3 regions of the Streptococcus halichoeri genome follow, and region 1 is predicted to be linked to each of the others. Evidence: predicted binding sites of a transcription regulator. Region 1 holds the regulator's gene; each other region holds the start of a gene.

Region 1 (4,262 bases):
CATACACAACACGATTTACAACTTAAAAAAGCTTCAATAACGTTGATTTGACAGCGTTTATAGAGATTTTTTTATTTTTTAACTGATAAACTCGGGAAAAAAAGACCACTTGAGTGCTTGCGCTCAAGTGGTCTTTGCAACCTAGTGTGTCTTATCGGTTCTTAGGTGCCTACCATAAGTATAACCAAGCAATATGAAAAGCCAATGTCAGCTGAGTAACAAATCAGGCCTAAGGTAAAGAGCTTGTCATTGATTTGCAACCATTAGCCCCAAGCTGCTAAGTCCTAAACGGTAAAGCAAGGGATTTTGCATGCCCTTTTGTTTAATGCTATAATGGATAGAAGAAGAGGGAGGACACTATGACAAAAACCAGGCTTTATATTGCCCGCCACGGCAAAACAATGTTTAACACAATTGGTCGCGCACAAGGATGGAGTGATACACCCCTGACAAAAACCGGCGAAGAAGGTATCCGTGAACTTGGTCTAGGCCTAAAAGATGCCGCCATTCCCTTTCAAGCCGCCTTCTCCAGTGATTCTGGTCGTACCATGTTGACCATGGAGATTATTTTGCGGGAATCCGAGCAAGCTTTTATCCCCTATACACGTGACAAACGTATCCGGGAATGGTGTTTTGGTAGCCTAGATGGAGCCTATGATTCCGAATTATTCCTTGGTGTGCTCCCTAGGACCAAAGCCTTTCAAGGCCGCGACAACCTGCGAGATGTCCCTTATTCAGAGTTAGCACAAAGCATTGTCGAAGTAGACACTGCCAACTGGGCTGAACCCTGGGAAGTGCTGCGCAAACGCATTTTAGACGGCTTTGAAGCGATTGCCTTGTCCATCCAAAATGCCGGCGGCGGCAATGCCATTGTCGTAAGCCATGGCATGACCATAGGGACCTTCTTATGGTTGATTGATCCTCAGCATGACAAACAATACATTGATAACGGCTCTGTTACTGTCGTTGACTATGAAGACGGCCAGTTTACCATCAAAGCCATCGGAGATATGAGCTATCGCTATCGAGGTCGCGAGATCATCGAAGCAACTGCCGCCCAGCAACCAACCAACCAGACTTACTGAGGCTAAAAACTGGTGCGAGCCATCACCCCCTAGCTCTTACGAGGGGACCTATCCCCAAAAAATAAAAAACCAGCAGCTACCACGAAATAGTAGCCAGACTGACTCAAGGAGAAATAATGAGAAAACGCCTCAGCTTAGGATACTTTATCATACTGTTAGTGCTCTTTATGGGACTGATTCTCCTTCCCTTATGCTGGCACGCAAGCCCACCTAAGGCGCGACAATTGCAGCCTGTCCCCTACAGCCAGCAAGCCTTTCTTAAACGCCTAGCCAAAGAGCTAGGCCCCATCGCCAAAGCTTACGGCATCAAACCCTCAGTCTTACTGGCTCAAGCCGATCTTGAAAGCCAGCATGGCCAGACCTTATTGGCCGCCAAATACGCTAACCTTTATGCCCTCCCCGCCAAACCAGGCCAAGCCGCCATCGCCTTGACACCTAGTTCAGTTGCGCCTTTTTTGCAAAATAGCTCAGCAGCGCAAGCAATGACCCAAGGCCAAACCGTTCGCTACGCCCGCTACCTCAGCTGGGACCAGGCTGCGCGCGATTATTTGCAACGCCTGAAAGCAGGGGAATTAGCCGATACCGACTTATACACCCACTTAGCCACCCAAAAAGGCTATGTCAAACCCAGCCAAGCCCTGCAAAAATACCTCTATCCTCAAGATAAAAACAGGGCCCAAGCCATGATTCAGGTCATTGAGCAATACAACCTCACTCAGTATGATTAGAAAATTAGCACTCAGCAAAAGTGAGTGCTAATTTTTTAGTTTTTTCCCTTGACAAGCCGATAGAATAGCGTATAATGGAATCATAGATTAGCAGTCGATAGTAAAGAGTGCTAAATGAAAGAGGTGATTGGCTTGTGATTACACATCGGCAAAATGAAATCCTCAATATCATTATTGATTTATTCACCAAAACCCATGAGCCTGTTGGCTCAAAAGCCTTACAAGAGTCCATTGAAACCAGCAGTGCTACCATTCGTAATGACATGGCCAAGCTAGAAAAACTAGGCCTGCTGCAAAAGGCCCACACATCCAGCGGCCGCATGCCAAGTGCGGCGGGCTTTAAATACTTCGTCGAACATTCCTTAGATTTAGAATGCATCGATGAAAGAGATGTCTATCATATGATTAAAGCTTTTGATTTTGAAGCCTACAAACTAGAGGATATTCTCTTAAAAGCCAGCCAGGTCTTAGCCAACATCACCGGCTATTCCGTTGCGATCTTGGATGTCGAGCCAGCCAGGCAAAAGCTAACAAGCTTTAACATCGTCCAGTTATCCAGCCACGATGCCTTAGCCGTATTGACCATGGATGAGTCAAAGCCACTGACAGTGCAATTTGCCATCCCGAGAAATTTCTTGGCCCGCGATTTTGAAAAAATCAAAGAAATCGTGGATGATCGGCTCATTAACCGTGACTTGATGGAGATCCATTACCGCCTGCGCACCGAGATTCCCCAAGTCTTACAAAAGTACTTTACCATTACGGATAACGTGCTAGACTTGTTTGATTATATCTTTAAGGAACTTTTCCAAGAAACCATCTTTGTCTCTGGCAAGGTCAATGCCTTGAATTTTGCCGGCCTAGACACCTATCAGTTTCTAGATAACCCAGCAGCGCTAGCCCTTAGCATCCGTGAGAGCATGTCTGAGGATGCCATGGCGACCGTTCAGGTCGCAAATGCCAAGGAGAAAGCCCTATCTCAGGTCAGTCTGTTGACCTATAAGTTCTTGATTCCTTACCGTGGCTATGGGCTCCTTAGTCTCATCGGCCCTATCGATATGGATTATCGCCGCAATGTCAGCTTGATCAATGTCGTTGGCCGGATCTTAGCCATTAAACTAAGAGATTACTACCGTTACCTAAACAGTAACCATTACGAAGTGCACTAACCCATCAAAAAAGAAAGAGGTGTTACCTTGTCCCAAAAACCCCAAGACCAAGAGCACAAAGATAAAGACCAGCAACCCACAGAAGATATGGTCACAGCGCCACCTGAAGAAATGGCAGAGCAAGAACCAAAAGACCAGCCGGATGCCGACCAACCATCAGAGTTAGAGGCAGCCACTGCGCGTGCAGAAGAATTTGAAAACAAATACCTGCGGGCGCACGCCGAAATGCAAAATATCCAGCGCCGCTCAAACGAAGAACGGCAAAACCTCCAGCGCTACCGCTCGCAGGATCTAGCAAAGAAAATCCTCCCAAGTCTTGATAACTTGGAGCGAGCCCTCGCCGTCGAAGGCCTCACGGACGATGTCAAAAAGGGCCTCGAGATGGTCCAAGAAAGCCTCATCCAAGCCCTCAAAGAAGAAGGCATCGAAGAAGTAGCAGTGGAAAACTTTGATCATAACCTGCACATGGCTGTCCAAACCCTGCCAGCAGACGAAGACCACCCAGCAGACACTATTGCGGAGGTTTTCCAAAAAGGTTACAAGCTCCATGAGCGCCTCTTAAGACCCGCCATGGTGGTGGTGTATAACTAAGATGCAAAGACCGTAAAAAAAGTGGAAAGAAAATAGGAAACTAACGCAGTGTGCTAGCACACAAGGCAGTTTATCTTTTTCGCGGCACTTTTAGGTCGTGCTCAGTTCAACTAAGATGCAAAGACCGTAAAAAAGTGAGAAGAAAATAGGAAACTAACGCAGTGTGCTAGCACACAAGGCAGTTTATCTTTTTCGCGGCACTTTTAGGTCGTGCTCAGTTCAACTAAGATGCAAAGACCGTAAAAAAGTGAGAAGAAAATAGGAAACTAACGCAGTGTGCTAGCACACAAGGCAGTTTATCTTTTTCGCGGCACTTTTAGGTCGTGCTCAGTTCAACTAAGATGCAAAGACCGTAAAAAAGTGAGAAGAAAATAGGAAACTAACGCAGTGTGCTAGCACACAAGGCAGTTTATCTTTTTCGCGGCACTTTTAGGTCGTGCTCAGTTCAGCTAAGATGCAAAGACCGTTAAAAAAAGTGGAAAGAAAATAGGAAACTAAGGCAGTGTGCTAGCACACAAGGCAGTTTATCTTTTTCGCGGCACTTTTAGGTCGTGCTCAGTTCAACTAAGATGCAAAGACCGTAAAAAAAGTGGAAAGAAAATAGGAAACTAAGGCAGTGTGCCAGCACACCCTGTCCGAAATGACAAAAAACTAGGTGTCAGTCAGAAATCGTTGATTTCGCTAACGCC
Region 2 (4,262 bases), 960 kb from region 1:
AAGGCCCAGAGGTCTTCAATCGACCCACCACCACGACCTACAATGAGTAAATCCAGGTCATCGCGCTGGTTTGCCCGAGCAATATTTGCGACCACTTCTTGTGCTGCGCCTTGACCTTGGACCTTGGTGGGAAACAAAAGAATTTCCACGCCGGGAAAGCGTCTAGAAACAGTGGTAATAATATCACGAATGACCGCTCCACTTGGGCTAGTGACCACTCCGATTTTTTGAACAAATTGTGGCAAAGACTGCTTGTGCCTTGCATCAAAATACCCTGCTTCTGCGAGTTTTTTCTTTAGTTGTTCAAATTGCAGTGCTAGGGCACCAATGCCATCAGGCTCAGCCTTTTCAACGATGATGGAGTAAGAGCCGCTGGGTTCATAGAGCTGGACACGTCCGATGACATTAATCTTGAGCCCTTCTTCTAGCTCAAATCCTAATTTCTTAAATTGTCCTGCCCACATGGTCGCCTGAATAACTGCTTTTTCATCCTTAATGGAGAAATACTGATGGTTAGGACGCCGGCGAAAGTTGGACACCTGTCCTGTCAAATAAACGCGTTCCAGATAAGGATCACGATCAAACTTCATTTTTAGGTATTTCGTCAGCTCAGACACTGAGAGATAATTAGCCATCGTGTTTTCTTTCTATGAGAGTTAAAAGTTATATCTAACATACATAATAGTGCATCTAACATATGTAGTATACCATTTTTCCCCTACAAATGAGAGGATAAAGGACAAAAGAAGCCCTACGGCTTCACAGATTGAAAGGGAAGGCTTCCTTTGTCATTAAGGCAAAAGCTGGCGCTCATACATCATTTAGTTTTTAGCTGCTTTACGCAAGGCCGCTTGATAGGTTTGCTCCAACAACATGGTAATGGTCATTGGGCCAACGCCACCTGGGACAGGTGTTAACATGCTAGCTACCTGAGAAACCGAAGCAAAGTCTACATCACCAATTAACTTGCCATTGTCATCACGGTTCATCCCAACATCTACAACAATCGCGCCAGCCTTGACAAAATCCTTTGTCACAAAGTGCCCAGCACCAATCGCTACAATTAGCAGATCTGCTTGCTTGGTAAAGGCCTTTAAATGTTTCGTTCGTGAATGGGTTAAGGTAACTGTGGCATTTTTGGCTAGCAACAGTTGGGCCATGGGCTTACCAACAATATTGGATCTGCCGATAATTACCGCATGCTTGCCTTCTAATGAAATAGAGTAGGCACTGAGCAACTCCATAATTCCTGCAGGTGTACAAGGCACCATCTGGGGCCGACCTGACCAGAGATGACCTGTATTCATCGGATGAAAGCCATCAACATCCTTACTTGGGTTAATAGATAGGATAATTTTTTTGTCATTAATGTGGTCTGGTAAGGGGAGCTGAACTAAAATGCCATGGATACTCGGATCGTCATTGTAGGTCATAATGACATTAATCAATTCTTCTTGGCTGATTGATTCAGACAGATGAACGGTCTGACTCTTAAAACCTGCAGCGTGAGCAGCACGCTCTTTATTTCTGACGTAGATTTGGCTAGCTGCATCATCACCTACTAAAATAACAACCAAGCCCGGAACAATCTGATGTTGACGCTTAAGTTCAGTTACTTTCTTAGCTAATTCAGCCTGCATTTTTTGGGCTAATGCTTTTCCATCTAAAAATTCTACCATCATTTTGTACCTCTTTATTTAGTCTGTTACCTATTATAGCAAAAAAAGAGTGGCTTTCACCACCGAATCATTATTAAGGTTAACATTTGACCAAAATAGGAGCGACCAACCTAAAACCATCACTTAAGGAGCTGTCAACTTAAGGCTTAAAAACGTCTGGAAGCACAAAAAACTTGCCCAAGCAAGTCTTTTAACTTAATATAATAAATCGTAGATTTCCATTGCAATCAAGTCAATACTATCAAATGAGTATGATTCCCGTGCTTCCACGTCACGTAAGGTAAAAACTGGTCCATTTTCTGGGTCATTTGAAAAAGAAACTTCAGCAACGACAACACCATCACGTTCAAAATTGCGCTTGAGGTTCCCATCGTCTGTTACCATCAATTCTAGACGGTTGATTATTCTCACAAGATGTGATTCCATTTCCATTCTCCTATTCGTTTCGTTTAGTGTTCACTATATTCTAACATAAAAACCTATAAACAGACACTAAAAGTGAATTATTTCCTGGCTTGGCCTGATTTTGTAGTAGCTATCAGCTTATGACTTGCCCCCTAGAAGCTAGACCAAGCTATTAGCACTCAAAAGTTAAGAGTGCTAAATTAGGAAACTTTTTACTTGCTTTCCGCTTAAAGGGTGCTATAATGAACATATAGAGTTTGACCTTTATTGACTAAAAGTTGAACTCGTATCACTCACTGGAGGTAAAGCCTATGCTTTGTCAAAATTGTAACTTAAACGAAGCCTCTATTCACCTATATACTAATGTGAACGGCAAACAACGCCAAATTGACCTTTGTCAAAATTGTTATCAAATTATGAAGACAGATCCCCAAAATAGCTTATTGGGCAATCAAAAACAAGGTACCCTTTCTGACTCTATTAAACCACTTTTTGAAGACTTTATGGATGATTTAAATAATTTCCAACCGTTTAGTAAACTTCCAAATAGTCCACGCTCAGAACAAGATAATCTCTCAAATGATCCAAACAGCCGAAATAACCGCATGTCTGGACAAGCGACCCGCCGTCAAGATCCGCAAGCTCCTCAAGGACTCTTAGATGAATTTGGTATTGATGTGACCGATATTGCCAGTCGTGGCGGCATTGACCCTGTCATTGGGCGCGATGATGAGATTCGCCGCGTGATTGAAATTCTGAACCGGCGAACAAAAAATAATCCCGTCCTGATTGGTGAGCCAGGTGTTGGTAAAACAGCTGTTGTAGAAGGCCTAGCTCAAAAAATTATTGATGGCGATGTTCCGCATAAACTGCAAGGAAAACATGTCATTCGTTTAGATGTGGTCAGCTTGGTCCAAGGTACTGGTATCCGCGGTCAATTTGAAGAGCGCATGCAAAAGCTCATGGAAGAAATTCGTAACCGCAAAGACGTCATCTTATTTATTGATGAAATCCATGAAATTGTCGGCGCTGGCAATGCAGGCGATGGTAACATGGATGCTGGTAATATCTTAAAACCAGCTCTGGCACGTGGTGAACTCCAATTAGTGGGCGCTACCACTCTCAACGAATATCGGATTATTGAAAAAGACGCTGCCCTAGAGCGGCGGATGCAACCTGTTAAAGTCAATGAACCTTCTGTTGATGAAACCATTACTATCTTAAAGGGTATTCAAAAGAAATACGAAGAATACCACCATGTTCAATATAGCGATGATGCTATTTTAGCTGCGGCTCATCTCTCGAATCGCTATATCCAAGACCGATTCTTACCAGACAAGGCCATTGACCTGCTGGATGAAGCAGGCTCAAAAATGAATCTAACACTTAATTTCGTTGATCCAAAAGAAATTGATCAAAAGCTAGTAGACGCTGAAAATCAAAAAGCGCTAGCTACCCGTCAAGAAGACTTTGAACGCGCAGCTTATTTCCGTGACCAAATCCTCAAACTAAAAGAAATGCAAAAACAAGAGGTCACAGACCAAGATATTCCTTTGATTACTGAAAAAACCATTGAAGCAATCGTAGAGGAAAAAACGAATATCCCAGTTGGCGACTTAAAAGCAAAAGAACAGTCACAATTGATTCACTTGGCTGATGATCTTAAGAGCCATGTCATTGGCCAAGATGCAGCCGTGGAAAAAATCGCCAAGGCCATTCGGCGTAACCGGGTCGGCTTAGGCAGCCTCAATCGACCAATCGGCTCCTTCTTGTTTGTAGGACCAACCGGTGTAGGAAAGACCGAGCTTTCTAAGCAATTAGCTATTGAATTATTTGGCTCTGACGAAAATATGATTCGTTTTGATATGTCTGAATACATGGAAAAACATGCCGTATCCAAATTGGTCGGAGCACCTCCAGGCTATGTTGGTTATGATGAGGCTGGTCAACTAACTGAAAAAGTTCGTCGTAATCCCTACTCGCTCATTCTTCTTGACGAAGTCGAAAAGGCCCATCCAGATGTGATGCATATGTTTCTTCAAGTACTTGATGATGGTCGCCTCACTGATGGTCAAGGGCGCACAGTTAGCTTTAAAGATACCATTATTATCATGACCTCAAATGCTGGAACAGGCAATGCTGAAGCGTCGGTTGGTTTTGGTGCTGCGCGCGAAGGTC
Region 3 (4,262 bases), 290 kb from region 1:
CCAAGTGAGGCTGATGCGACTGAGATTCTTATGGGGTTGAAGTCGACTTATGAAACGTTTCATCATGTGACGATTGCACGCGAAACAGTGGAGACAGCAGTCAAGATGGCGCATCGCTATTTAACAAGCAAGCATCTCCCTGATTCTGCGATTGACCTACTGGATGAGGCGAGCGCAACTGTCCAAGGTTTGGTGCAAAAGGAAGTGCCTAAGGATCTGACACCGGCCGATCAGGCGCTGATTGCTGGTGATATGAAACGCGTCTCTAAGCTGCTTAAGCAAACACAGGATGAGAGCGAGCCTAAGGCAGTTGCAGTGACACCAGACCACATTTTGACCACCTTGAGCAAGCTATCTGGCATTCCAGTTGAAAAACTAAGCCGGGCAGACAGTCAGAAATATTTGCGCCTCGAAAAAGAACTACACCAGCGGGTGATTGGCCAAGAGCAGGCTGTTTCTGTCATTGCTCGCGCTATCCGGCGTAATCAATCTGGCATTCGCACAGGCAAGCGGCCGATTGGTTCTTTCATGTTCTTAGGCCCAACAGGTGTTGGTAAAACAGAACTCGCCAAGGCTTTGGCAGAAGTGCTCTTTGATGACGCGTCTGCGCTGATTCGTTTTGACATGTCCGAATACATGGAGAAATTTGCGGCAAGCCGGCTAAATGGCGCACCGCCGGGCTATGTTGGCTATGATGAAGGAGGCGAGCTGACAGAAAAAGTGCGCAATAAGCCTTATGCTGTGCTCTTGTTTGACGAAGTCGAAAAAGCCCACCCAGACATCTTTAATGTCTTGCTGCAAGTGCTTGATGACGGTATGCTGACAGATAGCCGGGGTCGTAAGGTTGATTTTTCAAATACCATTATTATCATGACCAGTAACCTGGGCGCAACAGCCTTGCGTGATGATAAGACTGTTGGTTTTGGGGCCAAGGCTGTCAGCCAGGACCACAAGGCTATGGAAAGCCGAATTATGGAAGAGCTAAAACGCACCTACCGCCCAGAATTCATCAACCGGATTGATGAGAAGGTGGTCTTCCACAGCTTGAGTCAGGCCAACATTAAAGATATTGTGAAAATTATGGTCAAGCCACTGGTAGCTGTCTTGGCAGAAAAAGGCGTGACGCTGAAATTACAGCCGTCAGTGCTCAACCATCTGGCAACTATTGGCTATGATGCAGAGAATGGGGCAAGGCCTCTGCGCCGCGCTATCCAAACAACCATCGAAGACCCGCTGTCAGAATTGATCCTAGCTGGCAAGCTGTCAGCCGGGCAAACACTGAAAGTTGGCTTGAAGCAGCAAGAGGTGACCTTCGATAGTGTTTCTTAAAAAAGTATCTGAACAGATTGTGTGACTCCTAACGTTAGACGACACAAGCTAACGTTTTGGGAGACCTTTTCCATCTGTTTGGGTGCTTTTTTTTGCTGCTGATCAAGGCTAGGAGTGGCGCTGGATCACAATGAACTACGCCAAGTAAGCAGGATGAAAAGCCAAGCTAAAAAGCAGGCTTTTGTGAGGCTAGCTAGAAGAACTTGCGGTTCTTGCTGGTTTATTTTGTGGGGCCACAGACCTGTGTGATGCTCCTCGCTCGAGCTGGATGATAGGATAAAACAGTGGTGTAGCTGCGGGTTAGCGGGATATTTAAATTTTGCTTATTTTTGTCTTGACTATTTTTGACCAAGTGATACAATAGAATTATCTTAGCACTCGGTACAATAGAGTGCTAAAAAATCACGAAATATTTTAGTTGGAGGAAAAACCATGATTAAACCATTAGGTGACCGTGTGGTCGTTAAAGTCGACGAAGAAAAAGAACAAACCATTGGTGGTTTTGTTCTGGCTGGTGCCCACACGCAAGCGACTAAACAAGCAACCGTGCTTGCTGTCAGCGAGACGGGCCTTCGTACAATCACTGGCGAAGTGATTCCAGCTGCTGTTAGTGTTGGTGATCGCGTCTTAGTGGAAGCTGACCAAGGCGTTCCCGTAACAGTTGACGATGAGAAGGTCGTCTTAGTCCGCGAAGCTAATATTCTAGCAATTTTGTAAGCCTAGCTGCGGTAGCCTCAGTGAGGCAATCATTGCTGAGCAAAAGCCTTGATTGAGACGAGGTCTTTGACTTGGCTCACATTTAAAAAATAAAGGAGAACATAGAATGGCAAGTAAAGAGATTAAATTTTCAGCAGATGCGCGTTCTGCAATGGTGCGCGGTGTAGATGTCCTTGCAGATACCGTCAAGGTAACCTTAGGCCCAAAAGGTCGTAATGTGGTACTAGAAAAAGCATTTGGTTCACCACTGATCACTAATGATGGGGTTACGATTGCTAAGGAAATTGAACTCGAAGATCATTTTGAAAATATGGGCGCAAAGCTTGTGTCTGAAGTCGCTTCAAAAACAAACGACATTGCTGGTGATGGAACCACCACTGCTACCGTCTTGACACAAGCAATTGTGCGAGAAGGCCTAAAAAACGTTACAGCAGGGGCTAACCCCATTGGCATCCGCCGAGGTATTGAAGAAGCTACCGCAAAAGCAGTTGCTGAATTAAAAGCGATTGCCCAACCTGTTTCTGGTAAAGAAGCCATTGCTCAGGTCGCAGCAGTTTCTTCTCGTTCCGAAAAAGTTGGTGAATACATCTCTGAAGCCATGGAACGCGTAGGTAATGACGGTGTTATTACTATCGAAGAATCTCGTGGAATGGAAACAGAACTAGAAGTTGTCGAAGGGATGCAATTTGACCGTGGTTACCTTTCTCAATACATGGTTACCGACAATGAGAAGATGGTTGCCGAATTGGAAAATCCGTTTATCTTGATTACCGACAAGAAAATCTCCAATATCCAAGAAATCTTACCACTTTTAGAAGAAGTGCTTAAAACCAACCGTCCGTTGTTGATGATTGCTGATGATGTGGATGGCGAAGCATTACCAACCCTTGTTTTAAACAAGATCCGTGGTACTTTCAACGTTGTTGCTGTTAAAGCGCCAGGCTTTGGTGATCGCCGTAAAGCCATGCTTGAAGATATTGCCATCTTAACCGGTGGGACAGTCATCACAGAAGAACTAGGACTTGACCTTAAGGATGCGACAATGGCTGCGCTGGGTCAAGCAGCGAAAATCACGATTGACAAAGACTCAACAGTGATTGTTGAGGGCGCAGGCAGCGCTGATGCCATTGCGCAACGTGTGGACTTGATTAAGTCACAGCTCCAATCAACCAGCTCTGAATTTGATCGTGAAAAATTACAAGAACGTCTGGCTAAATTAGCCGGCGGCGTTGCTGTCATCAAAGTCGGTGCAGCAACCGAAACAGAGCTAAAAGAAATGAAACTGCGCATTGAAGATGCCTTAAATGCAACCCGTGCAGCTGTGGAAGAAGGTATCGTGGCAGGTGGTGGAACAGCTTTCATCTCTGTACTTGAAAAAGTCGCAGCACTTGCATTAGATGGTGATCAAGACACCGGTCGCAACATCGTGATGCGTGCCCTTGAAGAACCTGTCCGTCAGATTGCTTACAATGCTGGCTATGAAGGTTCAGTGATTATTGACAAATTAAAGAACAGCTCTGAAGGCACTGGCTTTAATGCTGCAACGGGTGAATGGGTCGACATGATTTCAGCCGGCATTATTGACCCAGTGAAGGTAACGCGCTCAGCATTGCAAAACGCAGCTTCAGTGGCTAGCTTGATTTTAACCACAGAAGCAGTGGTTGCCAACCAACCAGAACCAGCTGCACAAGCGCCAGCTATGCCAGGTGGTATGGATCCTAGTATGATGGGCGGCTTCTAATAAGATAAGACATAAAACACTAAAGGCTTGGATCTTTTTTGTCCATAGCCTTTAGTGTTTTTATGGTATGTCTGAGATGTCGGCCTCACTTTTTTACCAGTCAGAGCTTTGCTTGTGCGGTGCAGCTCTTGCTTGCTACTGCAACCCTTGCTGTGGACCATCCTTGGTGCGGCCTGTCCTGGCTGCTGCAGCTCCATACTGCTGCGGGTTATTTTTTGGTTTTATCGTCTTTTTTGCTGCTGTCTTTTTCTAAGCGGGCTTCGATTTCTTTGAGCCGTTTGAAGGTTTTAGCTGCGCGTTCCTTGGAAAGCTTGGTTTCTTTTTCAGCGGCAGCTTGAGGATCACTCTTGACCAGGTTGGTTAATTCCTGATTGGTTTGCTCTTGCTCTTTCATCCAGGTTTTTTCCCATTGCTTGACCTCGTCAATGACCTGTGTGCCAAATTGTTTTGGATTGGCTGCGACCATGTTATTGAT

The links. Region 1 encodes HrcA, which represses chaperone genes, less so after heat shock. Its sites were predicted from a motif close to TTAGCACTCNNNNNNNNNGAGTGCTAA; they were not measured.
Region 2: a site for HrcA is predicted at 2,257-2,283, ahead of K5J94_RS08585 (ATP-dependent Clp protease ATP-binding subunit). Genes of this name have one in related genera too.
Region 3: a site for HrcA is predicted at 1,701-1,727, ahead of groES (co-chaperone GroES). Genes of this name have one in related genera too.

The regions. Positions count from the first base shown of each region.
Region 1 covers NZ_CP081502.1:769,516-773,777, forward strand. The annotation lists gene K5J94_RS03770 (IS1634 family transposase) at 1-40, shown strand, start outside; gene K5J94_RS03775 (histidine phosphatase family protein) at 360-1,085, shown strand; gene K5J94_RS03780 (glucosaminidase domain-containing protein) at 1,202-1,813, shown strand; gene hrcA (heat-inducible transcriptional repressor HrcA) at 1,948-2,982, shown strand; gene grpE (nucleotide exchange factor GrpE) at 3,010-3,573, shown strand.
Region 2 covers NZ_CP081502.1:1,832,129-1,836,390, forward strand. The annotation lists gene xseA (exodeoxyribonuclease VII large subunit) at 1-635, opposite strand, end outside; gene K5J94_RS08575 (bifunctional methylenetetrahydrofolate dehydrogenase/methenyltetrahydrofolate cyclohydrolase) at 822-1,679, opposite strand; gene K5J94_RS08580 (YkuJ family protein) at 1,875-2,105, opposite strand; gene K5J94_RS08585 (ATP-dependent Clp protease ATP-binding subunit) at 2,396-4,262, shown strand, end outside.
Region 3 covers NZ_CP081502.1:477,248-481,509, forward strand. The annotation lists gene K5J94_RS02470 (ATP-dependent Clp protease ATP-binding subunit) at 1-1,329, shown strand, start outside; gene groES (co-chaperone GroES) at 1,762-2,046, shown strand; gene groL (chaperonin GroEL) at 2,153-3,787, shown strand; gene K5J94_RS02485 (C69 family dipeptidase) at 3,996-4,262, opposite strand, start outside.